DNA from 2 places in the Acetobacterium sp. K1/6 genome. Region 1 is predicted to be linked to the other one. Evidence: riboswitches for the same ligand, from Rfam matches in the RefSeq annotation. Region 1 holds a riboswitch; the other holds the start of a gene.
What was found. A riboswitch is a leader RNA that binds a small molecule or an ion and turns the genes downstream of it on or off. The one in region 1 is predicted to bind S-adenosylmethionine.
Positions count from the first base shown of each region.

Region 2: linked by a shared signal. The riboswitch ahead of metK (methionine adenosyltransferase) and the one ahead of U2P91_RS09915 (homocysteine S-methyltransferase family protein) in region 1 are both predicted to bind S-adenosylmethionine.

Region 1 is NZ_JAXQGA010000009.1:103,463-119,872, reverse strand. Features, by position in the region: gene secA (preprotein translocase subunit SecA) at 1-36, shown strand, start outside; one part of gene prfB (peptide chain release factor 2) at 63-137, shown strand; one part of gene prfB (peptide chain release factor 2) at 139-1,155, shown strand; gene U2P91_RS09930 (homocysteine biosynthesis protein) at 1,185-2,351, shown strand; gene U2P91_RS09925 (NIL domain-containing protein) at 2,348-2,752, shown strand; gene U2P91_RS09920 (UPF0280 family protein) at 2,707-3,483, shown strand; SAM riboswitch class I at 3,546-3,642, shown strand; gene U2P91_RS09915 (homocysteine S-methyltransferase family protein) at 3,761-6,127, shown strand; gene U2P91_RS09910 (ATP-binding protein) at 6,278-7,504, shown strand; gene ade (adenine deaminase) at 7,572-9,287, opposite strand; gene U2P91_RS09900 (flavin reductase) at 9,507-10,244, shown strand; gene U2P91_RS09895 (ABC transporter permease) at 10,282-12,939, opposite strand; gene U2P91_RS09890 (ABC transporter ATP-binding protein) at 12,953-13,618, opposite strand; gene U2P91_RS09885 (HAMP domain-containing sensor histidine kinase) at 13,733-14,650, opposite strand; gene U2P91_RS09880 (response regulator transcription factor) at 14,637-15,320, opposite strand; gene U2P91_RS09875 (DUF1611 domain-containing protein) at 15,524-16,410, opposite strand, start outside.
Region 2 is NZ_JAXQGA010000018.1:20,815-37,224, reverse strand. Features, by position in the region: gene U2P91_RS14195 (class II fructose-bisphosphate aldolase) at 1-537, opposite strand, end outside; gene U2P91_RS14190 (four-carbon acid sugar kinase family protein) at 539-1,981, opposite strand; gene garR (2-hydroxy-3-oxopropionate reductase) at 1,981-2,877, opposite strand; gene U2P91_RS14180 (DUF308 domain-containing protein) at 3,109-3,723, opposite strand; gene U2P91_RS14175 (C-GCAxxG-C-C family protein) at 3,763-4,197, opposite strand; gene metK (methionine adenosyltransferase) at 4,331-5,509, opposite strand; SAM riboswitch class I at 5,621-5,716, opposite strand; gene U2P91_RS14165 (Xaa-Pro aminopeptidase) at 5,851-7,032, opposite strand; gene U2P91_RS14160 (small multi-drug export protein) at 7,048-7,533, opposite strand; gene U2P91_RS14155 (tRNA 2-thiocytidine biosynthesis TtcA family protein) at 7,684-8,394, shown strand; gene U2P91_RS14150 (response regulator transcription factor) at 8,538-9,224, shown strand; gene U2P91_RS14145 (ATP-binding protein) at 9,224-11,032, shown strand; gene U2P91_RS14140 (hypothetical protein) at 11,013-12,143, shown strand; gene pyk (pyruvate kinase) at 12,205-13,947, opposite strand; gene U2P91_RS14130 (ATP-dependent 6-phosphofructokinase) at 14,080-15,036, opposite strand; gene U2P91_RS14125 (DNA polymerase III subunit alpha) at 15,039-16,410, opposite strand, start outside.

The sequences.
Region 1 (16,410 bases):
AGTGGAAAAAAATACAAGAAATGCTGTGGTGCATAAAAATAAATAGAAGGGGTGTGATCGTGATGATGGATTTGTATGAAGAAAAACAAATCATCAATGCAATGGCGATAAAACTTAAGGAAATGGGGAATTCACTTTGACTTGCCACGGCTTGTTAAAGAATTGGAAGCGTTAGAGAAGAAAACTGAGAATCCCGAATTCTGGAATGATCAAAAAAGTGCGCAAATTGTTTTAAAAGAGCAGAAGCTGATTAAATTAAAGGTCGATCATTATAATGAGCTGGCTGAAACGCTGGATGATATTATGGTCATGCTGGAGCTGGCAGAAGATGGGGAGTTGCTGGAAGGGTTTAGTGCATCAATCCGGGAACTTGACGAGAATCTCGACAATTTTCGGACTGAGACCCTGCTTTCCGGTGAATTTGACAGTAACAATGCAATCATTTCGCTACATCCCGGGGCTGGTGGAACCGAGTCTCAAGATTGGGCCGAAATGCTCTTGCGAATGTATACAAGATGGGCAGAGAAGAAAAAATTCAAGGTTAAAACCCTGGATCTTCAACCTGGTGATGTCGCTGGGATTAAAAGCGTTACCCTACTGATTGAAGGAATTAATGCCTATGGCTATCTAAAAACCGAACGGGGCGTGCATCGACTGGTACGAATCTCACCCTTTGATTCATCCGGCCGCCGCCATACTTCCTTTGCATCGCTGGATGTGATGCCTGAGGTGGATGAATCGGTGGAAATTGAAATATTGCCGGAAGATATCCGGATTGACACCTTCCGCTCCAGTGGCGCCGGCGGGCAGCACGTTAACACCACGGATTCCGCCATTCGGATAACGCATTTGAAAACCGGAATTGTGGTTCAGTGTCAAAATGAACGGTCTCAGCATCAGAATAAAGAGGTCGCCATGAACATGCTAAAAGGTAAGCTGGTAGAAATCATGGAACAGGAAAAGATGGATCACATCGATGACATCAAGGGAGACTACAGTCAGATTGCCTGGGGCAGTCAAATTCGTTCTTATGTGTTCCATCCTTACAATATGGTCAAAGATCATCGCACCAATGTCGAAGTAGGCAATGTCGGTAGCGTTATGGACGGCGATTTGGACGGCTTTATGAACGCTTATCTGAACACGATGATATAACAAGTTTAGAAGAATTGTTGGAGGGGAAAATGGCAAAGAGCTATCAGGAAATAAATAAAAAAATCGCCAGTGGCGAGGCTGTGGTTGTCACGGCAGAAGAAGTCATTGAAATTGTCAAAGAACGGGGCATCAAAGAAGCGGCCGATTATGTGGATGTGGTCACAACTGCCACCTTCGGTCCGATGTGCTCATCTGGGGCTTTTCTTAATTTTGGTCACTCGGATCCGCCTATTCGGATGGGTGAGATAGAAATTAATGGGGTTGAAGCATACGGCGGTTTGGCCGCAGTGGATACCTATCTGGGGGCAACCCAACCGTCCCGGGATAAAGGCATTGAATATGGTGGTGCTCATGTGATTCATGACCTGATCGCCGGAAAAGAAGTTCACCTGGTGGCAAAGTCTCAAGGAACAGATTGTTATCCCAGAAAAGAACTGGATACCTGGGTGAAACTGGAAGATTTGAATGAAGCCTATCTGTTTAATCCCAGAAATGTTTATCAGAATTATAATGCCGCGATTAATGGCTCCAGCCGGAGGATTTATACCTATATGGGTATTTTACAACCGAATATGGGAAACATCACCTATAGCACTGCGGGGGAATTAAGTCCCCTCCTCAATGATCCCCTGCTTAAGACCATCGGTATGGGAACCCGGATCTTTTTTGGCGGCGCTCAGGGCCATGTATCCTGGATGGGGACTCAATTTAACACTGCTTGTCCGCGAGACGAAAAGGGCTATCCCCAAACTCCCGGTGCGACCCTGGCCTTAATTGGGAACATGAAAGAAATGAATCCCAAATATATTCGGGGTGCGGTTTATGAAGGCTATGGCACCTCGATGTTTGTCGGCGTAGGCATCCCGATTCCGATTCTCAATGAGGAAATGATGTCCTATGTTGCGGTGGAAAATAAAGACCTTTATACCAATGTGATTGACTATAGTGTCCCCAAAAAAGCGAAACCGAATCTAAAAAAAGTAAGCTATGCTGAGCTGAGGAGCGGATCAGTGGATATTAATGGTAAGATCATCAAGACTTCACCGCTTTCCAGTCTGAAAATGGCCAGAGAAATCGCCGCAGAACTGGGCAACTGGATTAAAAAAGGTGAGTTTTTCCTTCAGGAACCGATTTTGAGCTTTCCCATGGAAAATACTATTAAGGGGCTTTTGATCAAGGAAGGAGAATCCCGATGATGACAAAAAAAATACTCTTGTCCTTCCCACAAAAGTCTGCCGGTCAGCCGATGGCGATGGAGCTGATTAAAACCTATAATCTCGATTTTAATATCCTGAAAGCCTTTATTGACGATAATATCAAAGGAACCTTGCTACTCGAAATAAAAGGCAAAGAGGCGGATATAGAAGCTGGGATTATCTATTTAAGAGAACACCAGATTGGTGTCAGAGACATCGAGTCAGTGGTCGAGGTTGATCCGGACAAATGTGTTGCCTGTGGCGCTTGCACCGCGGTCTGTGCGGTCGGAGCACTTGAAATGACCGAGGACTGGTCGCTAGTCCATCACGATGACAAGTGTCTGGAATGTCTGCTATGCGTAAAAGCCTGTCCAATGCGGGCCATACACGCCCTGATCTGAGGATGTTTGAACCGCGAACCTATCGAAATGTGATGAAAGCCGAGGATCTGGATTATTTCCAGGTCCTCGAATTTGAATCCGATCTTTTTATTGGGGTAGATCACGGCAGTGTGACCCCTCAACTAACCGAAGCCGTAAAAACTGAGCTTCACAGGCTGCGCCAAAACATTGCTAGCTACAATAATGACGAACCGGATTTTATACCGTCACTGACACCGCTGACATTAAATCCCTGTGCAAGCCCGATTGTTTCGGATATGTTAACAGCCGGGAAAAGAGCCGGGGTAGGACCGATGGCAGCCGTGGCCGGTGCTGTCTCAAAGTATATCGGCAGGATGCTAAAATCCTATTCAACCGAGATTGTGGTGGAAAACGGTGGAGATCTGTTTATTCAGACAAAAAAAGAACGGCGAATTGCCCTTCATACCGGAAATCTTCACTTTGCGGATTTGGGTATAAAAATAAAACCCCGCGAAAACCCGCTGGGGATTTGCACTTCATCCGGGATCATGGGTCATTCCTTGAGTTTTGGGAAGGCTGATGCGGTTACCATCATCAGTTCCGACATTCCCCTGGCTGATGCTGTGGCGACGGCGCTGTGCAACCGCATTAAAAAACCAGCTGATGTTGCACATGGAATCGCCTGGGTCAAAGGTATTCCCGAAATTGCAGGCGTTCTTATTGTCATTGAAGATCAACTGGGTGCCTGGGGAGAGATTGAGTTGTGCTGAATTTAGTGCTTGACAAAGAAAAGAATTAAGGGTATTATTCTAAAAAAAGTAACTCAATAGTTTACCTATCCAGAGAGGTGGAGGGACAGGCCCTATGAAACCCGGCAACCAGCGAAAGCACGGTGCCAATACCGGCAGTTTATTTTGCCATGATGGGATTTTAATGCAGAACATTAACCTCGTCACCGACGAGGTTTTCTTTGTTTTAAAATCGAGAGGATATTGGGGTTTAATGGGTAAGTAAGTTAGTAAGATTCTTAAATAGGAGGACAGATCGTTGAATATAAAAGAAATACTCAAAAAGAAACGGCTTTATCTCGATGGTGCCATGGGAAGTTTGCTTCAGAACCAGTTAGATGTAATCGGTCCGGTGCCAGAAGCCCTGAACCTGACCCATCCTGAACTAATTAAAGAAATTCACCAATTATACATTGATGCTGGTGCCAATATTATTCTTTCCAATACCTTTGGGGTTAATGGTTATAAACTTAAGGGGAGTGGCTACTCGGTGGAACAACTGGTTACGGTTGGGGTAAAAAATGCCAAATCCCTGAATCCGGATTTTACGGCCCTGGATGTGGGTCCTCTGGGAACCCTGATCGGGGCTTTGGGCGAAATGTCTTTTGACCAGGCTGTAGACTATTTCAAAGAGGTGGTTGCGGCCGGTGATAAGGCCGGTGCGGACCTGATTGTCATTGAGACCATGACCGATATCTGCGAGGCCCGGGCGGCCCTGATAGCCGCTAAAGAAGTGTCGGATCTGCCGGTAATTGTATCGATGACCTATGAGGAAAATAGCCGAACCTTAACCGGTAGCGATGCCTTAACAGTAGTTGCCATCCTGGAAGGACTTGGCGCCGACGTCATTGGCATTAATTGTTCGACTGGACCAGATGCGATGTTGCCGATTATTAAAGATCTGGTTTATTATGCCTCGGTACCAATTATGGTGGAACCCAACGCCGGGTTGCCGCACATGAAAGACGGCAAAACCGTCTATGACATCACCATCGACCAGTTTACCGATTATATGACCCAAATTGCGGAAATGGGCGCCGTAATTCTGGGGGGCTGCTGTGGCACAACGCCAGACTATATCAAAAAAATGAAGCAGGCCACGAAAGATCTTCCCCTTTATGCGGTAACGCAAAAAAGTTTTACCGCCGTATCCTCAAGCACGAAGACCATTATCTTAGGCGAGGATATCGATATTATTGGCGAATGCATTAATCCCACCACGAGCCCGGTGCTTAAGGCGTCCCTGCGTCAGGGTGAACTCGCAGTCGTAACCCAATTGGCCGTTGATCAAAAAAAAGACGGGGCGGGTATTTTGGATATTAATTTAGGTTTACCGGATATTGATGAGTTAACAATGATGCAGGAGGCAGTCGATACGATCAGCCGACTCGTGGATTGTCCGCTGCAGATTGATTCCTCCAATCCGGAAGTCATTGAAGCGGTACTGCGAAGCTATCCCGGCAAAGCGATTATTAATTCGGTGAATGGCAAAAAATCATCGATGGATAAGATTTTCCCAATTGCTAAGAAATATGGTGCCCTTATTCTGGGACTGACCATGGATGAAACCGGTATTCCCAGTCTGGCAGCCGATCGTTTTGCCATTGCCAAGAAGATCATCAAAACGGCCGAATCTTACGGCATCAGTAAAAAAAATATTCTTATTGATGCCCTGGTGTTAACCGCTTCGGCGCAACAGAAGGAAGTCCGGGAAACCATCAAAACCCTGGAAAAACTGCGGGCTGAGCTGGGGGTGCCAACGGTGCTGGGGGTTTCTAATATTTCCTTCGGGCTGCCTAACCGCGAACTTTTAAATCGGACTTTTTTAGCCATGGCGCTGGAAGCGGGACTGACCACCCCGATAATGAACCCCAGTAATAAAGAAATGATGGACACCATTAAAGCATTTCGGGCGCTCTGGGGGTTGGATGGTCAATGCATCGCTTATGCCAACGCTTATAAAGACAGCAGCTTTGGCGAAGCCAAATCTGAAACGGAGCGAGCCGCCCTGGGCTTAAAAGAGATCATTGAACAGGGACTTACCGATCAGGCGGCAGAAGCCACCGCCATTCTGCTAAAAACCCGAGAACCGCTGGATATTGTCAACAACGAAATCGTTCCCGCCCTTGATGCGGTGGGGGATGCTTTCGAAACCGGAGAATGCTTCCTGCCCCATCTGATTTTTGCGGCGGAGACGGCTCAAAAGGCCTTTGAAGTCATCAAAGAAACCATGGCCAGGGACGGTCAGGCTCAGGTGGTCAAAGGAAAGATTGTGTTAGCCACTGTTGAGGGCGATGTTCATGATATCGGAAAAAATATTCTCAAGGTTATCTTAGAGAACTACGGCTACGCGATTCTCGATATTGGCAAGGATGTCAAGGCCGAAACCATTATCCAGGCCATTCAAGCTGAAGACATTAAACTGGTGGGTCTTAGTGCCCTGATGACAACAACCGTTAAAAATATGGAAAAAATCATCAAAGAAATCAAGGCCAGCTGCCCGGCCACCACGATTATGGTGGGCGGGGCGGTCTTAAACCCCGAATATGCCAAGACCATCGGTGCCGATTATTATGGCAAAGATGCCCGGGAAGGCGCCAGCATTGCCAAAATAGTATTTGAATGAAATAAAAACGGCTGAACCATCATTTTGGTTCAGCCGTTTTTAAAGACCATATCAATACATAATAAGAGTTTGCTTGCATGCTTGATTATTGCCAGCGTTTCGGCTAAAATAGGGGTGTGATATATTTTAGCCGAAAGGAGTAATGTAGCAATGTATATTAAAAGAAATATGGAGCATGTGTTTCTCTCATTAAATCAGCAATATCCGGCCATTTTGATTACCGGTCCCCGTCAGGTTGGAAAAACAACCATGCTGCAAGAACTCATAAGGATTGAAGGTCGAAGCAGACATTATGTCTCATTGGATGATCTTAATGAAAGATCATTGGCCAAGTCAGATCCGGCGATGTTCTTTCAACTTCACAAACCGCCTGTTTTCATTGATGAGGTTCAGTATGCGCCAGAGCTTTTCACCTATATAAAAATGAGTATTGATCAAAATCATAAGGCCGGTGATTTTTGGATGACGGGCTCCCAGCTTTTTAAGCTGATGAGTGGGGTCCAAGAATCCTTGGCAGGGCGGGTGGCGCTGCTTCATCTTTCAACCCTTTCGCAACAGGAAATTTATCATCAGCCAGAAGGGGCGTTTACCCTGGATTTTGAGGTTTTGTATGAACGGCAGAAGCGTATCGGCTCAGTCAGTACGCCGCAAATTTTTAACCGGATATTTCGCGGCGGGATGCCGGCCCTGGTCAGTAAGCGATATGAGGATCGCAATATTTTTTATTCCAGCTACATCAATACCTATCTGGAAAGGGACGTAAGAGATTTATCAGGTTCCATCGATTCGCTTAAATTTCTGAGATTTATTACCGCAGTGGCAGCCCGCACCTCTCAAATGGTGAATTACAAGGGGATTTCTGATGATTGTGACATTGACCAGATAACGGCAAAAAACTGGCTGCGGATCTTAGAAACCCTGGGGATTATTTTTTATCTGCACCCTTATTCAAATAATGTTTTAAAACGAACGGTTAAAACGCCAAAACTGTATTTTTATGATACCGGATTAGTCTGTTATCTGACAAAATGGAGCAGTGTCGAAACGGCTATGAATGGTGCGAGTAATGGCGCTCTCCTGGAAAACTATGCCGTTAGCGAAATTCAGAAGAGTTTTCAAAATGAGGGGCGGGAATCATTTTTATATTATTATCGCGACAAAGATGCCAAAGAAATCGATCTGATTATGGAAGGTGATGGCAAACTCTATCCGATCGAAATTAAAAAAACTGCCACGCCATTAAAAAGAATGACACAGAAATTTTCGGTCATTAATAAGTCGCCCTTTCAGCGCGGAACTGGTGCGGTACTTTGCATGGCCGAAAAACTCGGTGCCTTTGACAGTGAGAATCTGATTATCCCGATTGGGCTGATCTAGGGTTGACGTAAATGAAGCTAAGATGTGGATTAGAAATGGTCGTGAATAGTTCAACTGAGAAACTAAATCACTCGAATATCAATTGATACGCATCGACATCAAAAAGCCCCAGATCGGTCAGGCGCAGGGCGGGGATCACCGGCAGGGCCATAAAGGAAAGGGTGATAAAGGGGTCAACCCCGGAGGGAACCCCTAATTTATGGGCGTGTGAAATCAGTGATGCCACCTTTTCCTGAACCACCTCGCCGGTTTCAAGACTGATCAGGCCAGCCAGGATCAGGGGGACTGCACCGATGATGCTGTGACCAGCTGCGACCACATAACCGCCACCAATTTCGGTGAGGTGATTGACTGCCAGCAGGATATCCTGATCATTATCGCCCACCACAATAATATTGTGGGAGTCATGGGCGACGGTGGTGGCAATGGCCCCGTTCTTTATCCCAAAGCCCTTGATGGGGGCTACGCCAACATTGCCAGTATGACCATATCGTTCTATGACGCAAAGCTTATTATAGGTTGCGTTGGGGGTAAAAAAGCCGTCTTTCCCCGGCAGTGATTCAATCAGATGCCGGGTTTCAATCTGATCTTTGACAATTTCAATGACATGATCTTTTTCGCCAATGGGGAGCTGCAGTTTTTCCGGGGTGAGGGTCGGGATATGAACCGAATCAAGGAGCCGGAGATCAATCTCATACTGGGTTCTATGTTCCCAGAGGCAGTCATCCACCAGGCGGCCATTCCAATAGACCTGCTCCACATTCATGGTGCCCAGATCGGATAAGATGACCAGATCGGCCCGGTAACCGGGAGCAATAGCCCCCAGTTTTTTTAACCCATAAGCCTGGGCGGTGTTAATAGTGGCCATTTTGATCGCCTTGATCGGGCACAGCCCCAGATCAATGGCCCGTTTGATATTAAAACGGATATGTCCGTCCCGATGGATGTCTTCTAAATGTTTGTCATCGGTACAGAAGAGGAACCGATCGATCGGTAACTCCGTTTTTAATAAACCGCTAATGATGGCATGCAGGTTTTTGGCTGCGGAACCTTCCCGGACCAGAATATAAAAACCGGCCCGCAGTTTTTCCAGGGCCTCGGCAAAGGTAGTGGATTCGTGTTCACTGTGGATGCCGGCGCAGGCGTAGGCCTGGAGCGGTTTTCCTGTAAGACCGGGGGCGTGGCCATCTGAAATTAAGTGTCGGCACAGGGTCAGTTTATCAAGAATCTCAGAATTACCGGCCAGGACATCGGGGAAACACATCACTTCACCCAGCCCCAGAATTTGGGGATGATCCAGATAGGGTTGCATATCAGCAGCCCCAAAAGGTCCGGCACCGTTTGTTTCAAAGGGTGTGGCGGGCACTGAAGAGGGAAGCATTAAAAAAACGTTTAAGGGGATCGCTTTGGTGGCGTCTAAAAGATAATCAAGACCCGTTTTACCGGCGACATTGACAAGCTCATGGGGGTCGGCAATAATCGTCGTGGTGCCGCTAGGAACAATCGCCCGGGCTAGCTCAAAGGGCGTGACCATGCTGGATTCAATGTGCATATGGGCATCAATGAATCCGGGGACAAGATATTTTCCGCCCAGATCCACTTCTTTTACGCCTTCATAAGAACCGATCCCCACAATGGTATCATGATTAATGGCCAGATCCTGCAAACAGATTTCCTCGGAAAATACGTTGAGAATTCGGGCATTTTTCAAAACCAGATCGGCTTTTTCAAAACCATTAGCCACGGCAATATTATTTTTAAGTTGTTCCTGATATTTTTTCATACTCCATCCGATCTTTGCTTGGCGATAATAAATTGCGATGATAAATTATTATAACCTGATATGAGTCGTTTTTTCACAAAAATATGCGATTATTATATAAATCTCATCAAAAAAAGGTTATAATGAAAACCAGTACATCGATTATCCCGGTACGTCAATTTGCTTATAAATTATAATCATTGTAAAGCAGAAAGTAATTCTAAGAAAGTGGTGAACTAAATGAAAAAATGGCGATGCACAGTATGCAACTATGTACACGAAGGTGATACTCCACCGGATAAATGTCCGATTTGCGGAGTAGGACCGGATAAGTTTGTCTTAATCGAAGAGTCAGAAGCCGTTGAGTCTGCTAAAGAAAAAAAATGGCGCTGTACTGTTTGTAATTATATCCATGTGGGTGAAACCCCTCCCGATGTCTGCCCGGTTTGCGGCGTGGGGCCGGAAAAATTTGTGCTGGTAGAAGAAGTCGAGGATGGTTTAACCGACAAAAAAAGAGATGCCCTCCAAACCTTATTATTTAATGTCAGTTATGGTCTATATATTGTTTCTTCTGTTAAAGATGAGAAACTCAATGGCATGGTTTCCAATACCTTTATCCAGGTCACCAACACTCCCTTAAAAGCCAGTGTGTGCTTGGGAAAAGGAACCTTGACGGCAGAATATGTCAAAGAATCGGGCGTATTCGGCGCTTCAATTTTGGGGAAAGACAATTTTGATCTGATTAAACACTTTGGTTACCAGAGTGGTCGAGACGTGGACAAGTTTAAGACGCTCAGCTATATTACCGGCAAAACCGGATGCCCCGGCTTACTAGAAACATTGTGCTTTATTGAATGTGAAGTAGAGCAGACCATCGATCTGGGAACCCATTACATGTTTATTGGTAAGATTGTTGATGGGGACGGATTCAGTAAAGAGGAACCGATGACCTACGCCTATTATCACGCTAACCGATAGAAATTAAAAAGCCCCTGCAAACAGCAGGGGCTTTTTGTTACTCCGTTTCTCTTAAACGCTCAACAATGGAGCGTCGGGAAACCACATGGTATACAATCAACGGTACGGCAATGCCAAGTACGGTAAAGATTGGGGCCACCAGGAGGATCGGTAAAACGGTAAAACGATAGGTAAAAAACCAGAATAGATTAGACAGCACATTAGCCAGCAAGGGGCCGGCAGCAATACTGAGTAACAGTGATACGACTACCGCACCTAAGGAATAAAACAAGCCCTCCCAAATTAACATCGCTTTAAGCTGATGACCCGTCATACCGATTGATTGGAGCATGGCCAGCTCATGACGGCGAGTTAGAATGCCAGTTAAAATGGCATTGAGAAAGTTGAGCACTCCGATTAGTCCGATGATCAAGCTCAGCACGCCTCCCAAGATTAGAAACATTTTTTGGAGTGTGTTAAACTCTGCCGCGTAAGACGCTTTACTCTCATAGTCGAGCTGGGTTAACTGTGCATTGGTCAGATCACTCAGATAAGCCTCCATCGCGGTAGTGTCCGCATCACTAACATCACAAGCGTAGTACATGACCTTGTCGGTGCCACTGTCCGAAATAAAGGTCTGATCGTTTAGGATAAATTCATCAGCACTATAGTAGCGATAATTGAGTGATTTTGGTAAAGTGATCAGTGCCGCCACCTCGTAGTCAATATCCTGATAGGTTTTTGCCCGATACCGATAAGGCTGATCATCGGGTGGCTGATCAGGGTCCAAAATGGCACCCGTGTTGGGGTTATAATATTCGTACGTCTCCACATAGCGTAGGGTAACCGTATCGCCAAGCTTGGCCCAATGGGAATCCATTTTGGTGTTGCCATAGTCGTCGGTGTTATAAACCGCGGCGAGATAACGTCCGCCTGGTTCGTGAAGCTTTGATAAATCGCCTTGCAGGAGAGTCAGTTTATCAAGTGTATAAGGCTCCATGCCGTAAAGCTGAGCGCGGTCAGCCAGTAAGCCGGCCTCATTTTTTTCCATAAAGGTAACCATATGATCCAGTGTTTTGGAGTCATTCCATGGGCTGTTTTTCTCACGAATATGGTCTGCGGTAACAAATTCCTCCACCGCACTGGTTTTGCCATAAACCCGGCCCCCAGCTACTATGCCAGGCTGGTTCTCCAGACTAACAATAACATCTTCGGGTAGTGCATGATCGCCATCCCAGTAATTCCCAACCTGAAAGTAACCGGCATCAGCCACAATAAAATCAGAAACCATATTCACCAGGTACTTGTCCATATCAAATCCGTTAGTAAAGGTAACGGTCAGATTGAGCAGCAACACCGCGAGTGCAAGAGAAGTCATTGTGATAGCGGTCTTGCCGGGGCTGCGACCGAGGTTTGCCCATGCCATTTTGAGTAGCGATGGTCCGGACTGGCCCTTACGGATCGTTTTTTTAGTCGTTGTGCCTTCGGTATAGCGAACGGCCTCCACAGGGGACACACTGGCCGCCAACCGCCCCGGCCGATGGCAGGAGATCACCACCGTGATGAAGGCAAAAAGTGCTGAGCCTAAAAAAATAAGGGGACTGGCTGATACCGAATCCTTGACGACCCCATTAAGTTGGAACAAGATCACCGGAGTCAGTTTGATCCCGATTCCATAGCCAACCAGTAAGCCCAGAGGAATGCCAATCACAGACAGTAGCAGGGCCTGTTGACGGATGATCCGCCGGAGCTGTGGCCCGGTGGTACCGATGGTTTTAAGCAGACCGTAAAAGCGAATATCGTTTGACACCGAGATCGAAAAGATATTATAAATAATCAGATAGCCGGTTAAAATAATAATGAGCAGCAGACCCACGATGGCAAGGACGGTGATGGGGTCCAGACTGTCGGCAAGTTGCGAGCTGGTATAACCCCAGTTCACACCGGTTGAAATAAAATTATCCCCCAGCGAGCGGTTTTCATTTTGATAACCGTTATTTTTTAGGATTTCGTTGAGATGCTGTTCAATATTTTGTGAACGGTCAAGCATGACATCCATATTCCATGAACCGGTGATGCCATCGGCCCCAATCCTACTGCCAAGCCCGACTTGATCGTAGATCGCCTGGGTCCGGCTGAGGGGAATGAGGACATGGTTGGCGGCGATGGCCTCATCATATTCCCACCAGCCACTCAGGGTAAAGGTCTCGGTTACCGTGATACCATCCACATCAAAGGTCAGGGTAAAGGGGTTTCCCAAAACCGGTTCGACGCCGAGAAGTTCTAACACCCGGGTGTCGGTGGCGGCTTCGTCTGTGCCCTCAAGTGGTAAATGGCCAGCGATTGGGTCACAATACATCCAGTGGGCCTGATTTGCATCGCTGTAACCAACCTCCACATGGGATTTAAGAAAAGGTGCCGTTTCTGGTATTCCCACAAAGCGACGAAGCCCATAGTCTTTGATCAGGGGATCGGTTTTAATTTCATCAAACTGCGCTTGGGTCATGTATTTGAAGGTACCATGATTCCAGCCGCCGCCCTGACGGAAGTTTGCCTCCTGGACGGAATGGTTAATCGACAAGGATACGGTAAACAGCGAAGTAAACAGAATGGTGGTTAAAGCAATGGCCAGAATAGCGATGAGGTTTCTTATTCGCGCGGCTTTCATGCTTTTAATACTCAGTGTCCGAATGGTTTTTTTGTTGGCGATATTCATTAGTTACACCTTCTTAACGCGCGACGATCAAGCCGTCTTCGATGCGGACGATGCGATCAGCCATTTGGGCAATTTCCTCGTTGTGGGTAATCATGACAACGGTTTGGATAAATTTCTGATTGGTAATCTTTAGTAGCCCCAGAACGTCCAGACTGGTTTTGGAATCCAGATTGCCGGTGGGTTCGTCAGCCAAAATAATGGCTGGTTTTGCGGCGAGTGCCCGGGCAATGGCAACCCGCTGCTGCTGCCCGCCGGAGAGGTTATTGGGCAGGTTCTGGAGCTTGGATTTAAGGCCCAGGGTATCGATGATGCGCTCAACATAAGCCGCATCGGGTCGGTTACCGTCTAATTGAATCGGCAAGATGATGTTTTCATAGACGTTAAGCACCGGAACTAAGTTGTAATTCTGGAACACAAAGCCGATCTTGCGACGGCGAAAGATCGTCAGCGCTTCATCCTTTAATGAAAAGATAGCCTGCCCGTCGACTGTGACGCTGCCACTGGTGGGGCGGTCCAGTCCGCCGAGCATATGTAAAAGGGTGGATTTGCCGCTGCCGGAAGTTCCGACAATGGCGATAAATTCGCCTTTTTCAACGGCCAGATTGACGCCGGCCAGAGCGTTTACGGTACTTTCGCCAGCACCGTAAATTTTTTTTAAATCAGTTGTCTCTAAAATCATAAATACCTCCAAAAATAAAATAAAACATTGAATTCTTCAACGCATAAACTTTATCATGGGTTTCTTTCCAGAATCTTTCCCGCTTGGAAGTAATTCTAACAGTTTTGTAAGAATTTAAACCGTCCGGGGTAAAAAAACCGAGAAAACGGAGCCGTCCCCCAGTGATGAAGCGACTTTAATGTAACCGCCCTGCCGGATTAAAATCTGGCGGGTTAAATATAGACCAATTCCCAGACCATCCTGTTCGCTGAGTGCGGGGGAACGGTAAAAGCGCGTAAAAATTTTAGCCTGATCGGTTTCAGCGATACCCATGCCGGTATCGCTGATATCAATGCGGCAAAACATCTCATACTCCGTGACCAAAATTTGGATTTTGCCACCTGGAGGGGTATACTTTATGGCATTATCGACGACATTACAGAGGGCTTCAAGGGTCCATTTGTAGTCAAACACGGCATCGCCATTGGTAACAGTTACGGTCAATTCAATTTCTTTTTGGGCGGCTTTCGGAGCTACTTGTTGAGTCACTTCCGAAAGCATTGGGGCGATCGCTGCGCAAGTCGGAAAAACGGTAAAAACGCCGGTTTCCAGCCGCGATAATTTGATTAAAGCGGTAATCAAGAAGTTCAGCTTCTCGGCTTGGCCCTGCAATGGCGTTAAACAAGCTTTACTTTCTTCCGGCAGTTCCTGTTCTGCCAGTAGCTGTGAATAGAGCATAATATTAGCAATCGGGGTTTTGGTCTGATGCGAGATATCGGCCAACAATTGCTTGATTTTTTCTTTTTCAGCGGAGACATTGCGGGCCGATACCAAAGAAGCGGTTAAATACTGGTAAAGTCGGCTTTCAACCGAAGAGAGCAGGCTTTCATCGAAATGAGCTTCGGTAAAGCTGCCATCCAGGGCGCGATCCAGCATGTGGTTAAGGGCTTTCATGATTTTGCGGGTTTTATGGCGTTGCAGTCGTACGATCATCAGGCTCAATAACAGGGTTGCCATCGCAACGACTAGCAGGATTAGGCTAAACGGATTCATCCGGTTTCACCACCCATACATAACCTAAACCGTAAACGGTTTTAATAAACGCGGTTGCATCCAACTTGTCCCGGAGACGTTTAACCGTGACGGAAAGTGCATTTTCATCGACAAAATCGCTGCCGTCCGCCCAAATACGATCCATCAAAACCGTCCGACTGAGGGTTTGTCCCCGGTTTTCAATCAGCAAACGAAGCAGCTTTTGTTCTGTCTTGCTTAACTCCACGGCAGTGGTTCCGTGATAAAAATCCATTTGCGCAAAATCAAATTGATAACGGTCAATTATAATCGGTTTTAGCTCACTGGTGACCAGACGTCGCAGTTGTGCTTTTACGCGAGCCCGGAGGATTGCCAGGCTAAAGGGTTTGGTGATGTAATCATCGGCACCATCCTCCAGCCCCATTACCACATCGGCTTCGGTGTCGTTGGCAGTTAAAATTATCACCGGAACGGCTTTGCCCCCCGTTTTAATTTGCCGAAGCAAATCCAGTCCATTGCCATCAGGAAGATTGATATCGAGTAAAACTAAGTCGGTCATACCGCAGGCAAGTTGTTCTTGCGCTGATTTTAAATCAAAACATGTCACAATTTGAAGTTTAGGATCTTTCAAAGCCAGGCATAAGCCACGGCTGAGATGACGGTCATCTTCGATAATTAGTAGTTGCTTCATCTATTTTTATAACCTCCAATTACACCTCTTTAATAAGTGTGATAATGATAACACAAAGAATTGTTTGTATCAATTTCCAATGGGATGACACTCCCATTTTGAAAACAGTGTCAAAAAAAGACGAACAGTTAAGACTGTTCGTCGCCATTACAAGAAATTTATCGGGTTGGTTTTTCTGATGAGATCGCCCATCATCCCGTTTTTTAGTTGGTGGTTTTTTCTTTTAACTCCGGAAAGGCATCAAGAACGGCCTTAACCAGCTTGTTGCAGCCATGGATTAAGGTGTCAGTTGTGGGTAGCCGATAGTCCTGTTCATAAGCTTTAATGGTATCTGCCACTTCGTTTTCGCTCATATCATCGTGATTAATTGTGATGGCAATGACCTTAGACTGTGAGAAGCGTTCAATCAGTTCAATTTCACTGGCGAGGGTGGGCATTGGCAAATACTCAAAATCGACCCGGTTTATTCGCCTGGGTGGATGCTGAACAATGATGCCGTCCGGTTTTCCGCCGCGGATGATGGCACAGGAGCTGATAAAAGCGGGATGACTGAGGGCGCCCTGACCTTCTAGAATAATGACGTCCGGTTTTTCATGGATATTGGCTTCGACAACCGCATTTTCCAGTTCACCGGTCATAAACTCAGAGGGAATGGCGTCCAGAGCAATGCCGTATTTTTCACCCTGAATCAAGGAGGTTTGACCAGTCCCGATAAAGCTGGCCCGAAGTCCCCGTTCTTTCAGGGCGGTAATGAGTTTCATGGCGGTGGTTCGTTTACCGACGGCGCAATCGGTGCCAAGAATAGCGATCTTCGGTGTTTTCACATTTAGAATATCGCCAGTAAAGAGGTGCAGGTAGCGATTGGCAAGGGGCTTTCGGATATCATAAAGTTTAACCCGATATTTTTTGGCCTGTTGCTTAAATTCGGCATCTTCAGAAATAAATTCATGGAGACCATTAACAATATCCATTCCCAAAGACATCGCGTTGAGAAAAATACGTCGTTCTTTGATCGATAAGATGGCGTCTTTGGGAGCGATGCCATAAATGAAATATTTAGGTACTTCGGTTAATTGATCCATGGCTTCGG
Region 2 (16,410 bases), on a different contig from region 1:
GCCGATGGCAATAGCCAGGGCATCAACCTCAGTTTCAGTGACGTATTTTAGCGCCAGCTCTGGCCGGGTAAACTCCGAAGTCTCAGCACTGCTGGGTTCATCATTTTGAGAACCATCTTCAGGGTTCATATAGCCCAGTTCCCCTTCAACACTGACCTTGGCTTCCCGGGCAATTTCAACCACTGCCCGGGTATTTTTAATGTTTTCTTCGATTCTTAAATGTGAACCGTCATACATTACCGAGGTAAATCCACAGTCAATCGCTCTTGTAATGGTTGACATATTTTTGGCGTGATCCAAATGCAAGACCATCGGCTGCTGTGAGCGTTCAGCCAGAAACCGAATGTTTAGGGCTATTAATTCTAGTGGTAGATCATCGAGATAGCTTTCGCCAAATGAAAAGATGACCGGGCGATTCAAATTATTTGCTGCCTGATTAACAGACAGAATGGTTTCTAAATTATATACATTAAAAGCCGGAATAGCTGTTTTGTTTTTTTTGCATTGATTCAGTAATTCCTTCAAACTAACCAGCACGTTATTCACCCATCAGCACTTCAACTGCTTCTTTCAGGGTTGTTTCGGTCCCGACATTACCAGGGAAGATAACATAGGGCAATCCCGGGAACTTGCTTTCCTCACCGGTCGTCCAAACGGGAATGCCCGGTTTGATCTGACCCATCACCATCGCTTTCTGGACGGTCAAGCCTTTGGTACCAATGTCACTGGAGGTAATCCCGCCTTTTGCCACAATAAAGTTTGGCCGCACTGTCAGTTTAGAAATGATACTGGTGACTGCATCAGAAATCTCTACTGAAACCCGGAGTTGGGCATCTTTATCATCAGTATCCAGATCAAACCGCTCACGTTTAGTGTAAACAGCCACAGTTTTTCCCGATTTGATATAATCTTCAACCAAGGCCACCACGCGTTTGACTTCTTTAGCCAATCCGCCGGCTTCTAAAACCAGATGTTGATTGAATTCAACAAATTGGATGTCCTTTTCTGAACTTTTCAAATTTTCCAACTGAACCGTTGTTTTATTGACATGGGAACCGACTACAATAATTCCGCCATTTTTATTCTCGGTCAGGATCAATTCGTCATGCGTTAATAGTTGTTTATCCGGAACTCCTCCCAGTACTTTGGTGATAGCAGCTGCTGAGCGGAAGATAAATGTCTTGCCTCGTTTTATTGCTTCGACAAAGGCAATCGTAAAGATTTTTACATCAACATAATCAATGGCATTGACAACTATTTTATTAAAATTCTCGACCTTACAAAGCTGATCAGTAATTTTATCGAACTCGATTTTTCTTAAATCGTCAAGGGCAATAAAGGTGACCGTTTCGGCCTGATAGGCTCCGCCTGATTTTTCTTCACACCATTCGCCCAAATGGGAAGACGTATATCCGAAAGATTTGTCGTTGGCAAATTCAGTTTCTCCTGCCGGTACCAGAACATCCCCTTCCTGAACATAATGGATATTGTTGATGGTAAAGCGTCCGCCTTCTTTAAAGAAGGGAAAAATGATTTCGCCGTCGATTTTTTGATCCGAACCGGATTCAACGGTTTCCTTCAACAACTTTGTTTCCAGCGGATAATGTCCCCGCAAGGTGGAATCACTGCGACTGATCAGAATAAACTCTTTTCCAGTCTTTTTTGAAACCGCTAAAATCCGCTCGGCGATCGCCTGATGAACAGCAGATGTTTCTTCGACTGTCAAGCCCCGAGAATTGGTGAGAATAAAAAACATGCTGTTATCCTCAGCGAATCCTTTTTCGATACTATCCACACTCCAGTCCGTGTAAACTGAAATACCGTGAACCGTTTGAATTCCCGTGGGGTCATCGTCTAAAACCACTACTTTTTTATTCAAGGTCTTGAGTGCTTCATTCAACCGGTTGGTGACTATTTTTTCATCTACGTTTTTAAATGAATTCAGGATTGAAGAATCTATTCTATCAACTGTGCGCATCATCACTCACCCTTTCTTCTTACTTCCACCTTTGCCAGCTTTTCGAAATACTGGACAATTCCACCATGGTCGTCATTTAAATGACCGTCAACCTTGAGGGCCTGCATGATTTCCAGCAACTGACTGCTCATCGGCATGGGCACGTCAATTTCATGGGCAGTAGCCATAACATTTTTGATATCTTTTAAATTAATGGATATTTTCCCCCCCGGCACAAAATTTCGGTCTATCATCAACGGCGCTTTAGCATCTAAAACCGTGCTACCTGCTAACCCGCCACGAATGGCTTGATAAACCAGCTCCGGATCGGCACCGGCCTTGGTTGCCATCACCAGCGCTTCGGATACGGCCGCAATATTCAAGTTGACAATAACCTGATTGGCCAGTTTGGTCACTGAACCACTTCCAGTGCCACCTATCAGCAAGGCCGACGAACCCATCATCTCGAAATATGGCATGATTCGATTAAACACTTCTTTCTCACCACCAACCATAAACGCCAGGGTGCCATCAATGGCCTTTGGTTCGCCGCCGCTTACCGGTGCATCCAGAAAATCTATGCCTAATTTTTCAAGTTTCGTTGCGCAGGTTTGTGATTCCACCGGCGTGACCGAACTCATGTCAACAATAACACTGCCCGTTTTGATGGAGTCGCAAACACCCCCCTGATTGAATAAAACAGCTTGAACGATACTACCATTTGGCAGGATTGTAAAGATAACTTCACATTGTTCCCCAATTTCAGATAGAGATCCTGAAATCGCCCCCAATGTGACCAGTTCATTCACAGCCCTGCTATCCAAATCATTGACCATTAGCCGACAACCGCCTTTTAACAGACATTTGGCCATGGGTTTTCCCATAATGCCTAGCCCTATAAAACCTGTTAATTTATTCATCGCTAGCCTTTCATTTTAGTAGGTCATCCTACATTTAGTTGTTTTAAAAAAATCCAAACCGCACAAACAGATAACGTCCTACATTTGGAACCCTTTACACTTATAATATGAGCTTTTTAATCTTTTGTCAAGCAAAATATATTCAAAACATCATTCCATTTTTTGTATCTAAAAAGCAGCTCCGGTTCTTCTCACCCGAGCTGCTCAATCATTCGCTATTATTTCGCCATATTATTCAATATGATAATCCTCATAGCCTCTTTTGACTTTTTTGATTTGGGTATACGTTCGTTTCATACCGATCGACTGGATTACCAAAAATAAACCGAATATACCAAAAGCAACACCAACAAGCATGACGATAATGGTTGCCGGGCCCATCGGATTAATAAAAGCGTAGATGCCAAACCCAATCAATGCCACGCCCATGACGATTTTAACAATTCTACCCACGTTTCCCGAATTTGCCGAAACAATCAATAGAAAAATTCCAGTAATGATGGCCCAGATGCCGATGATAATGATAAAAAATGCTACAATCACATTGGGAACCAGTAAGAAGACAGCGGCAATGAGCAGATCAAAGATTCCCCTTGTCAGACTGAAACCGATATTGGCATCATATTTATACCGCATGATCAATGCTGAGACAATGTATATAATTCCCATGATCCCACGGTAAACCCCAAAAGTAAAAACCAGCAGGGTGATCGCATGATTGCTGAAGAATACCGCAAAAATACTTAGGGCAATAAAACACAACCCATCCAGCAACATCAGCCACCACTTACCATAAGACCGTTCCAGTATATCAATGCCCAGAGATTTCGCTTCACTTTGATTCATATGATAACCTCCATCATTTCTTTGTGGTTATTTTTATCATTATTCTTTTTCCAGTGCTGCCACAACCCGATCAAAGACCTGGCCGGCCCGCAGTTTAACCGGGTTACAGGCAGCTACTTCATCGCGATGATGTTTTTTGATATAATCACAATCCAGACTGCCAAACTCTTTCTCGAATTCTTCGACTAAAAGCTTTGCTGCTCGCGTCATTTTAGCCTGGTCTGATGGTCTTTCTTCAGTGAATAAAGCGCCCAGGGCTGCCAATGATCCCGAAAAGGCGCCACAGGTTTTCTCAGAATAAAATCCGGCCCCAAATCCCTGCAGCATCCGAAAGCTTTCCGGCCGCAGATTTAAATCATATTTTTCATTGGCCGAACGAAGCAGTACCTCGGCACAATTCATATGATACTGGGGTTGTTCTTCAACTGGTTTGTCTTTTCCAAAAGCATTATAAATCTCAACATATTTCTCCATCTTTTCCTCCTCATTGTTTTTAGCGTTATAGCTGGGATACATCGTCGTTATACTTAAGATTATTTTACCACGATGCACCCCATTTAGCTAAATAAAATTGATGAAGTGGATGGTTTTTTTGATTTAATAAATTCTATAAACTGCTTTTCAGTTTTTCTACCATATCAAGTCGTTCCCAGGGCAGATCAAGATCGGTTCGGCCAAAATGACCATAGGCCGCAGTTTGTTTGTAAATGGGTGCTCTTAAACCGAGGTTTTTAATGATCGCGGCTGGTCTGAGATCAAAATGTTTTTCAATTAAGGCAATAATCTTGTCATCTTCAATTTTTCCGGTGCCAAAGGTGTCCACATAAATTGAAACCGGTTTGGCCACCCCGATGGCATAAGCCAGTTCCACTTCGCATTTATCTGCCAGGCCGGCGGCAACGATGTTTTTGGCCACGTGTCGGGCTGCGTAGGCTCCAGAGCGATCCACCTTTGTGGGATCTTTTCCCGAAAATGCCCCGCCGCCATGACGGCCATAGCCACCATAGGTATCGACAATAATTTTACGACCGGTTAAACCACAATCGCCCTGTGGTCCGCCGATGACAAACCGCCCGGTGGGATTAACAAAATACTTCGTATCGGCGTCCAGTAAGGCCGGATCAATCACGACCTTAATTACTTTTTCAATCATGTCCTTCTCAATGGTTTCTGAAGAAACATCGGTACTATGCTGAGTAGAAATAACCACGGCATCAATCCGTGTTGGCACCCCATCATTGTATTCCACCGTTACCTGGGTTTTTCCATCCGGACGTAAATAGTTAACGATTTTTTCTTTGCGGATATCGGTGAGTCGTTTGGCCAGTTGATGGGCTAGTGATATTGGCAATGGCATAAGTTCCGGGGTTTCATTGCAGGCAAAGCCAAACATCATCCCCTGATCACCGGCACCAGCAGCCAGATCAGCTTCTCTTGATTCACCTTTTCTTGATTCCAGTCCTTCATCCACACCCATAGCAATATCGGTTGATTGCTCATCAATGGCTGTAACGACTGAACAGGTATCACAATCAAAACCATATTTTGCCCGATCATAGCCAATTTCACGAACAGTTGCTCGGACAATTTTAGGAATATCCACGTAGCAGGACGTCGTAATCTCGCCGGCAACCAGTACCAAACCAGTTGTTACCAGTGTTTCACAGGCCACCCGAGCCATCGGATCCTGTGCGAAAATGGCATCCAGAACGGCATCGGAAATTTGATCAGAAATCTTATCGGGATGGCCCTCTGTCACCGATTCTGAGGTAAATAATTTTTTCATTTTGCTCTCCTTTTTTAATGTAATGTCCATTTACCTGATCGCTTTTATGATAATCACGAACGTTGATAATGAAAAAGCCTCGTCTAACGACGAGGCTAATGTTCACATTAAATCCCATCATTGCGAAAATATCGCAGGTATTGGCACCATACATACGCTGGTTGCCGGGTTTCATCGGGCCTGTCCCTCCACCTCTCTGGATAGGTAAATATTCAATTACTTTTTTTTTATCATACACATCATTATTTTTTTTGTCAAGTACTTTATTTACGACTAAAGTTTTCCGCTCGTTTTATCGTTTGATTCAAAGCTCTTTGTTTTAAACGATAAGAGGTGTTTAACTATAAGACGGTACAACCGTCATCCGTTATCACCACATCATCTTCAATCCGAATGCCGATGCCAAGCTTTTCCAGATATAAACCCGGTTCCACCGTCATTACCATTCCCGGTACCAAAATTAAATCGCCCTCCGGTCGCAAATCATGGGTATCCAAACCCAACGGATGACCAATCCCATGATAATAAAATTCTGTGATATCATTATTTTCGGGAACAAAACCGGCACGACAGCATTTCTCCAGAAACAGTTCCTTCGTCAGTTGCTGTAAATCTTTCATCACTGCACCCGGTTTGTAGGCGACAATCAGTTCCTTTTGAACGGCTTCCACAATTTCATAGAGCTTTTCCTGCTGCCTAGACATTTCTCCACTGACCGGAAAGGTCCGACTTAAGTCGCCGCAATAACCATCCACTCTGGCGCCCAGATCAAAGAGAACCAAATCCCCTGATTTTAACTGACAGTGATTGGACACATAATGCAAAACGGTGGCGTTTTGTCCTGATGCGACAATGGTTTCAAAGGCCAATCCCTCAGTTCCTTCTTTTTTTACATAATATTCAAAGAAAGCAGCCAGCTCATATTCGTAGGTACCGGATTTAATGAATGCCTTCATTTCTTCGATGCCTTTTTTTGTAACCGCATTGGCTTTCGCGATGGCGCGCATTTCTTCCTCGCTCTTAATCAGTCGCAAGCCCGCTAAAATGGGATAAAGATCCTTTAACTCGGATTGCTTTAAGATCTTTTTAAGCCCCTCATCGGTGGTTTTAAAACTCTGATGTTTAGGCGTTTTAAAATCAAAATAGACGGTTTGAACCGCTGCTGCACGGGCAATCTCCTTAGGTAAATCTTTAACATAATAAACTTCATCAATGCCTGAAACCGCTTTTGCTAGATCGCGATTGATCTTTTTACCCACCCATTTTTCTTTTAATGGATCGGCCGAGTCAATAAAGAGTTGATAAGCGCAGTCATTATGATGGTTTTTTATTATCACAAGGACCACCTCCGGCGCTCTTATACCGGTTAGATAATAAAAATTATTGTTGGCAAAAAAGGGATAACTGGCATCCGCCGTCATCTCTATTTCCCGGCCTGAAAATAAAATGGTAAGACTGTTGTTCGCCAGCCTGTCTGCCAGTTTCTTTCTGTTTTGTTGATAAAAATGCTGTGATAGTGCCATCACTTCTCCTACTATTTAAAATAACGACAGGCCGGCTGCCACCAATGCGGTAACAATCATACCTGCCGTTGCTGAACCCAGAACTACCGAAATCATACTGTGCTTAAAATCCAGCCCGATCAGTGAAGCAGCCAGACACCCGGTCCAAACTCCTGTTCCCGGCAAAGGAATCGCCACAAAGATAAATAAGCCCCAAAACTCATACTTCGTCAATTTATCCGATTTTTTCATTCCTTTGGCAATAATCCAATTCGCCATCTTCCCGAAAACCTTGGTTCCCGACATCCATTTCAGGATGGCTGGAATAAACAATAAGATAAACGGTGCCGGAATAATACTCCCCAGCACACCTAATAAATAGGCTTGCAGGTAGGGCATATCATAAGCTAAAATTGCCAGAGGAATGGCACCTCTTAGTTCAACAATGGGAATGGCAGATATGACAATGATTTCCAGCCAATCCGGTAAAAATGCCAAAAAACTAATAATTGCCTGTTTCATTTAAACAAATCTCCTTTTAATCTCTTCTGTTAAGTGTTAGAATGACTATAGAAAGCCATTAAGACTATATTGTACCTTTTATGAAAGACTTTGACAAGTGCTGAAACGTGACGCTTTACTTTAGCATCAAAATGAAAACAGGAGTACACCATGAAAAAAATTCTTGGTCCCCTTCGCCGGGGTATTGAAAAATATCAGATGATCAAACCCGGAGACCGCATTGCGATTGGTCTGTCCGGAGGAAAAGACAGCACGGCACTACTTTATGCCATGAAACGCTTTCAATACTTTTCGCCAGTCCCCTTTGAACTGGAAGGGATTACCCTGGATATGGGCTTTGACGGCATGGATCTGACCCCATTAGTGGATTTATGTGCCCGACTAAAGGTTCCCTACACCATCAAAAAAACCACTATCGGCCCGATCATATTTGAAGAACGACAGGAAAAAAATCCCTGTTCACTGTGTGCCCGCATGAAACGTGGTGCTCTTCATGATCTGGCCATCGAGCAAGGCTGCCGAACTGTCGCCCTGGGCCATCATGCCGATGACGCCATCGAGACTTTTTTTCTCAGCCTGTTTTACGAAGGCCGGATTAACACCTTTTCACCGGTGACCTATCTGGATCGAAAAGACATCACCCTGATCCGTCCCTTAATTTTTGTTAAGGAACGGGACATTATCGGAGACCCGGAAATGAAAGATCTGCCGGTAATCCAAAGCACCTGTCCCGCCAATGGCTACACCAAACGAGAAGACATCAAACAGATGATTAAAAACCTCCGCAAAACCATCCCGGATCTGGATGACCGGGTTTTGGGAGCTATCCAAAACAAGGAACAATTGAATCTGTGGTTTTAAACTGGTTTAAAACGATCGATAAAACGTCACGCAGTACCAACAATTGTTACATCATGTTGTTTGCATCGGTTCGGCAGTCTACAGGAACTTAAAGAAATTTTAATGATTTTTTATTATAGTAAGCTAAGAAAGCAGGTATGAAAATGAATGAGAAAATACTCGTTGTCGATGACGAAGCATCGATTGTTGATTTAATAAAACTGGAACTGGAATTTGAAGGTTATCAGGTGGAAACCGCCAGCGATGGTATAGAAGCTGTCGAAAAAGCATTAGCGGTCCGTCCGGATCTTATCGTGCTGGATATTATGCTACCAAAGAAAAACGGTTATGATGTTTGTCGGGAGCTGTCTCCCCAATTGGGCGTTCCAATTATTCTTTTAACCGCCAAAACCGATATCATTGACAAAGTCTTAGGGCTGGAACTGGGCGCTGACGATTATCTGACCAAACCCTTTGATAACCGCGAACTGCTCGCCCGAATCAAAGCGCATCTCAGACGTTCAACAATTACCATTGAACCTCAAAAACAGGAATCGCTGTTAAAAAATGGTGACTTAAGCATTTATGCTGATGAACGAATGGTCTTGTTAGAAGGAAACGAGATCCATCTCACTCCCAAAGAATTTGAATTGCTCTTTTTGCTGGCCTCCAATTTGGAGCAGGTTTTCCCCCGCGATACACTACTTGAAAAAATCTGGGGATATGATTATTACGGCGACACCCGAACAGTTGATATGCACGTTCAGCGCATCCGACGAAAAATTGACACCCAGGGCAATAAATACATCCAAACTGTTTTTGGAATTGGATATAAAATGAGGAAACTTTAATGCAACTAAGCTATCGGGTTCGAATGATCTTATACAATATCCTACTTTTTGCTTTTGCATTCTTAATTGTTGTATTTTGTGTTTTTCAAGGAACCTCCTACTACTATATTAACCAAACAAAAGACACCTTGCAAAAAACAGCCCAGGACTCCACCTTACTGATCAGTCAGGAATTAAAAAATGTTCAGATCCCGGATTCCCTTAAAAACCGATTTTTTACCAATAGTCTGTATCTTTCAAAAAGCATCGCCGAAAGCAAAAATCACCGGGTCGTGCTTTTTGATGACATGGGAAATCGCATTGCCGATTCGCTTGAAGAAACAACCCTTACCAATACACTAAAAACAGAGGTTGATCTTGCCGTGGCTGAAAATGCATCAGTTTTTACCTTAAAGTCCATTAATGATGCCCATATGGCGTATTTTGCGTCTCCGATTATAATTGATAATACCGTGGTCGGTTACATTGGTTTCATCGATTCAATGCACGAAATGGACAATTTTTTACGTATTGCCGGGATCCTTTTCGGGATTGGTGGCGTAATTGGTCTGATGGTTATGATTTTTGTAACCATGACCTTTTCCAAGCACTTTTTTCAGCCCATCAAAGATTTGACTAAAATATCGAATGAAATCAATCACGGTAATTATAATTTAACGATTTATTATAAACACACCGATGAAATCGGGGATCTGACCCATGCCTTTAACGGCATGGTTACCAATATCAACAGTGTTATCCTGCAACTGGAATCAGAACGAAAACGGCTGGCCGGGGTTCTGGCTTCCATCGATGATGGGCTTTTGGCGATTGATAAAAACGGTAATATTATCACTTCAAACAGTTATATAAAAACTTATTTTAATGTGAGCAACCCCAAAACGATTTATGATTTTCAGTATCAATCTTTTTTGCGGGATATTTTTGACAGCCTTAAAAACGGCAAAGACCATATATCTGAAGAAATTGACTGCAACAACCGGAATCTGTTGTTGATTGGCAGTCCCATCCGGGAAAAGGGTTTTGAAGAAAACTATATGATCATCATCCGTAATATGACCGCTGCTCGCCATATTCAGGAAGAACAGCGGAAATTTATCAGCAGTGTTTCTCACGAATTGCGTACCCCTCTAACCACCATCATTGGATATACCGACATGCTCACCCGCCGACAGGTCGCCGATCCGGAAATTCTTAACCGCTCGCTGAACACCATCAATCGGGAGGGGCATCGACTGCTGCGACTCGTTGATAACCTTTTAAACGTCAACAAGTTTGATAAAGCTGAGTTTGATTTTAAGAAAACGAACCTGAATATTGTTTTGCTTCTTTCCGAGGTGGTTGAACAAATGCAGATTAAGGCCAGTCAATCCGATATCGAAATTAATTATGTATCTGAAGATCTTCCTGAAATCCTGGGGGATTATGACCGACTCCAACAAGTCTTTATCAATATCATCCATAATGCCATCAAATATTCAAACCGTGGTGAAATTATTGATGTCATTTCAGCTATTGAGGATAATCACATCGTCGTATCGATCCGCGATTATGGACCGGGGATTTCAGAAATTGAACAAAAACGGATCTTCAATGCTTTTTATCGGGTTGAAGAGGATCGTTCCCGGGGTTATGATGAAGGCGGCTCCGGCCTGGGCCTTTATATTGTAAAACAGATTGTCGAAAAACATGATGGAAAAATTGACATTGTCAGTCAAGTGGGCGAAGGGACCAATATTATTGTGACACTTCCCATTTTGTCCGTCTTAATTTATGGAGGTGAAACCGATGAAAAAAGCAAAAAATAGAGTCCTTGTCTTTTGTTTTGTTTTATTGAGTTTGTTTATCACCAGTGGTTGCCAGAACCTCTTTATTCCTGTAAATGTACCGGTTGTTTTACGAAATAACCCAACCTCAAATGACCCTTTGCCACAGCAAGTTAGCATTCAATCTTATACTATGATCGCCCCCGGAATCGTACAGGATATTACCAATAGCGGAAATAATCTGATCCTTTTTACTTTTGGGACCTTCTATAATATTGACACCTATACTATTGAAACGATGCAGTTGTCCTCATTTGTCAATTCTGACAAAAGACCATTGAGCGCCTTTTATGATACCTTTGACACAGGTATTTACTATGCCGAAAAATTAGTCGATCCCTTAACGGGCAGCATCGACACTCAGATTGTCTGGTCGGACGTCAACAAAAACACGACCCGGATCATTTCCCTGCCGGAAGAAAATGTTATCCAGCGCTTTGGTATTGGCGATTCCGGCCAGGTGGTCTATGCCAATAACACAAGTCAGATTGTAAAGGCCGACAGTGAAGGGAATCGACAGATTTATAAGCTTCTTAACAACTATAATATCCTGGCCGTTGACTATATCAATAAAGAAAAGGTCGTCGTGTTTATGGCAACCGACCCCCAGAATGAAGAACGAACGAATCTATACTATGCAAAATTAGATGATGCTTCTTCTGAATTGTCTTCCACCCTAATTGCTGATAATGTGAGCAGTTTTGATATTAACGACTTAAACAATCAAGTGGTCTTTGTTAAAAACGGCGGCGACTCCCAAACGATCCGTACCTGGGATACCAACGCGACAAACTCAAGCAGTATCGCAGACGGTAGTTTTGGATCAGTCCGCTTTACACCAAACGGTGAGCGCATTGTCTTTACTCAGACAACACCCAATTCTGATGCTCAATCCAAATCGATCTGGATCATGGATACAAGTGGTAAAAATCCGCTCCAGCTCACGGCACCACTTAGCGTAAATTCAGAGATTATTTGTCACCCTTACAAATCCATGCTTTTTTTCTCAGTCGAAAAAAGCTCAAACAGTATTAACTCAACCGATGATCATACACTATCCCAAACCTATCAACTCACCTATAAAATTGACTGAATCCAAAAAGCGATTGGTATCATATGATACCAATCGCTTTTTATTAAGTATTTAATTAATTCTACTTCGTTTGAACCCGGCCCTGATAAACAACCCCACGGATGGGATCAACTGAAATAAGTTTCCCATGTTCAAGGATTTCCAACGCTTTAACAACATTGACAATAACCGGAATATCATAATGAAGTCCGGCAATGGCTCCTTCCGAACTGAGTCCACCTTCTTCCGTAATAATTGCCGATGCCAACAGTAAGATCTGACTAAGCTCTGGTGTCAGGGTTTTCACCACTAAAATATCACCTTCCTGAAAGTCATCCAGATTATCAGAAGTAATGAGTTTAGCAAGGCCAGTCACTGAGTTTTTCCCAATGCCGACCCCATTAATGATGGCATTTCCGACGGTATGCACCTTAATCATATTGGTATTTCCCTGAACACCTAAGGGCACACCTGCAGCAACGATGGCGAGATCTCCAAATTGCACATAGCCCTGCTCCATTGCTTTTTTTACCGCATCCATAATCATACTGTCAGTGTCCTTAAATTCCGGCGTGTAAATACAATTGACTCCCCAAACCAGGCCCAGACGACGAATCGTTGTCACCTTATCAGTAACCGCCAGAATCCCGCAATCAGGACGGTATTTGGAGATCATCCGGGCCGTATGACCTGAGGATGTGGCTGCGATAATAGTCTGTGCATCGAGTTGTTCAGAAATCTGACACGCCCCTTCGCTAACTGCATTCGTAATGCTCAGTTCCCCATGATCCGGTTTTTTACGACGGGCGTACTCTTCCGAATCTTCGCTTTTTACGACAATATTAAACATCGTTTTTACCGACTCTATCGGATAAGATCCCGCTGCTGTTTCACCTGATAACATCACGGCATCTGTTCCATCAAACACGGCGTTAGCCACATCACCGACCTCAGCTCGGGTCGGTCTGGGATTTCGCATCATCGAATCGAGCATTTGAGTTGCGGTAATAACGGGTTTCCCAACAAGGTTGCATTTTCGAATAATGCTCTTTTGAACCAGTGGTACATCTTCTGCCGGTATTTCTACCCCCAGATCCCCTCTGGCAACCATAATTCCATCGGAAACATTAAGAATTCGGTCGATATTCTCGACACCTTCCTGATTTTCAATTTTAGAAATAATGTCAATCAAATCTCCGCCATTGCGTTCTAAAACCTTTCTGATCTCTAATACATCATGGGGTTTTCTCACAAACGATGCCGCCACATAATCGACTCTTTGCTGGATTCCAAAAATAATATCACCGCGATCTTTTTCTGTTAAAGCAGGTAATTCAATGCTCATACCTGGTAGGTTGATACTTTTTTTGCTGCCCAGCGTTCCACCATTTAAAATCGTGCAGACCATTTCATTATTAAAAACATCTTCCACTTCCAATTGAATTAATCCATCATCGATGAGAATCCGACATCCCGGCGATACTTCATTGGGAAGATTTTCATGGGAAATACTGAAACGTTTTTCGTCACCCTGGATAATTTCGGTGGTTAGTGTTACCTTTTCTCCGGCAACCAGTTCTACCTGTCCGGCGCTCAGTTCTCCAGTTCTGATTTCGGGTCCCTTGGTATCCAACATAATCGCAACGGGAATCCCCAGCTCTTTACGTACTTCTTTGATCCGCTTAATTCTGGCCGCATGTTCTTCATGACTACCGTGCGAAAAATTGAGTCGTGCCACATTCATCCCATTGAGAATAAGTTCTTTTAATATTTCCTTTGTATCTGCTGCTGGTCCTAATGTGCAGACAATCTTAGTTTTTTTCATTTTCTACCTCTTTTCTAATTTAATCTCTCTCTATAAAATAACAAACATAAAAATCTTACTGATCAGCACCATCGTTATTGTTTATAACGCTGGTATAACCCGATTTACACGATGTTTGTTTTTATGAATCGCTCAAATGGATAATACCGAAGCCATATCATAAATATCCTGTCGGAAAATCTTTGGCATCGCCAGAGCTTCTTCGATCGGAATACCCAGATACGAGCCACATCGCTGGGCCATCACTGTTCCCGTTTCTTTCTTTATAATACTTAATACCGCATTATAACCCATAAAACTGGCCAGATTCCGATCCATATTCGACGGTGATCCCCCTCTTTGAATGTAGCCCAAATTTGTCCCCTTCGTTGTTACCTGGGTTTTTTCTTCAATCTTGACACAGTAATCCCGGTAATTACCACAGCCTTCTGCTAACATGACAATACTATGAAGTTTCCCCCGATCTTTCCCCTGCAGCAGTCGCAAACAAATCGCATCCAGGTCGGTTTCAACCTCCGGCAAAATTAAGGCCTCTGCACCTCCGGATAATCCCGAGTAAAGGGCGATATCGCCGCATTTTCGGCCCATCACCTGAACCACATTAATGCGATTATGGGAGTAGGTGGTATCTCTGATTTTGCTGATCGCATCCAGGGCTGTTGTTACGGCCGTATCAAAGCCGATGGTATAATCGGTAAATCCCAGATCATTATCAATGGTACCGGGAATACCCACCACGCTGACCCCTAATTTCTGGAGTGCCAGGGCACCATTCATGCTGCCATCACCACCGATAATAATCAGATGGTCAATGCCATATTCTTCCAGCACTTTGGCACCTTGCTTAACTCCCGCCTCGGTTGCAAAAAACTCACTTCTGGAGGTCCTGAGGATTGTTCCCCCCCGCTGTAGAATATCCGCTACCGAATAAACACTAAACGGTGTAATGTCGCCTTCCAGCAAACCTGCAAAGCCCCGATTAATCCCATAGACCTCAACCTTATTAAAGATTGCTGTTCGCACAACGGCCCGGATTGCTGCATTCATGCCGGGGGCATCGCCTCCGCTAGTTAAAACTCCAATTCTCATTTTTATTTTACCTCCACATTTTTTATTCCTAAAATTTGTCCTAATTCAGTGATCAGGGTTTCTTCAAGGGTAACCCATAAGTCTTTATTGGCCCCAAAATGCTTACCTTCGTTTTTTAAGTATAACACCACCGGCACCGATCCCGGATACTTAATTAGAATCGATTTTACCGATTTTATCAAGGCTTTTTCTGTTAAATCCCCTAAACTCAAAACCAGCTTTTGGCGCTTTTGGACTCCGTCATTGTTCTCATATGGCGCTTTGCTTTCGGTTACAGCCAGGTTTTGTATGTTCTTAGGCGGTTCTCCGATGGGATAGATCTGAGCTGCAATCACCGAGGTTCGAGCTTCTTCATTGTAATTGATTCGCCCCTTGATCACCAATGGTTGATCTTGTTTTAAATAACGACGATACTCATCATATGTTTTCGGAAAAACTACCACTTCGATGCGCCCATAAAGATCTTCAAGGGTTAGAAACGCCATCATCTGGCCTTTCTTTGTCATCATCGTTTTGCTCTCCACAATTAAACCACCAATACTGACTTGCTGTCCGTCCCGAATACCAGCATCTTTTAAATCCTGATAGCTGTCAACACTGCTGGAAAACAAGGTGACGGTTTTTTTTAAGATATCTTCATATTTTTCCAGTGGATGGCCGGTAACGTAAAGACCTAAAACTTCTTTTTCCAATGCTAACCGTTCTTCTTTGGAAAACGGCTCTTTTTGAGGGAAATGATCCTCCTTCAGCGTTGTCAGTTCCTGTGATCCACCCAGTCCGGCCATATCCAAAAGGGACATCTGTCCGGAAATGCGATCTTTCTTTTCTCGCTGAACCTGATCGACAATCAGTTCAGCAATGGCCAGCATTTGCGCCCGGCTGTTGCCGATGCCATCAAATGCCCCGCCCTTAATAAGACTTTCGATGCTGCGCCTGTTTAAGGATTTCAGGTCCACCCGCTCACAGAAATCCCGTAGATTCAAGAAATTGCCCTTGGCTTTGCGTGCTTCAATAATAGCGGCAATGGCATTTTTACCGAGCCCCTTAACGGCTCCCAAACCAAAGCAAATCGAATTACTAGAAACACTAAACTTCTCGTAGCTTTCATTAATACTGGGTGGTAATACATGAATACCCATTTTTCGGCAATCTTCTATATATTTCGCCACTTTTTTCTCATCATCCATAATACTCGACATTAAAGCCGCCATAAACTCGGTGGGATAGTAGCACTTCAACCAGGCAGTTTGATAGGCGACAACGGCATATGCCGCCGCATGGGATTTATTAAAGGCGTATTTTGCGAAATCTTTCATTTCTTCAAAGATTTTTTTTGCCGCCGCTTCTGATACCCCCCGGCGGATGGCACCGTCA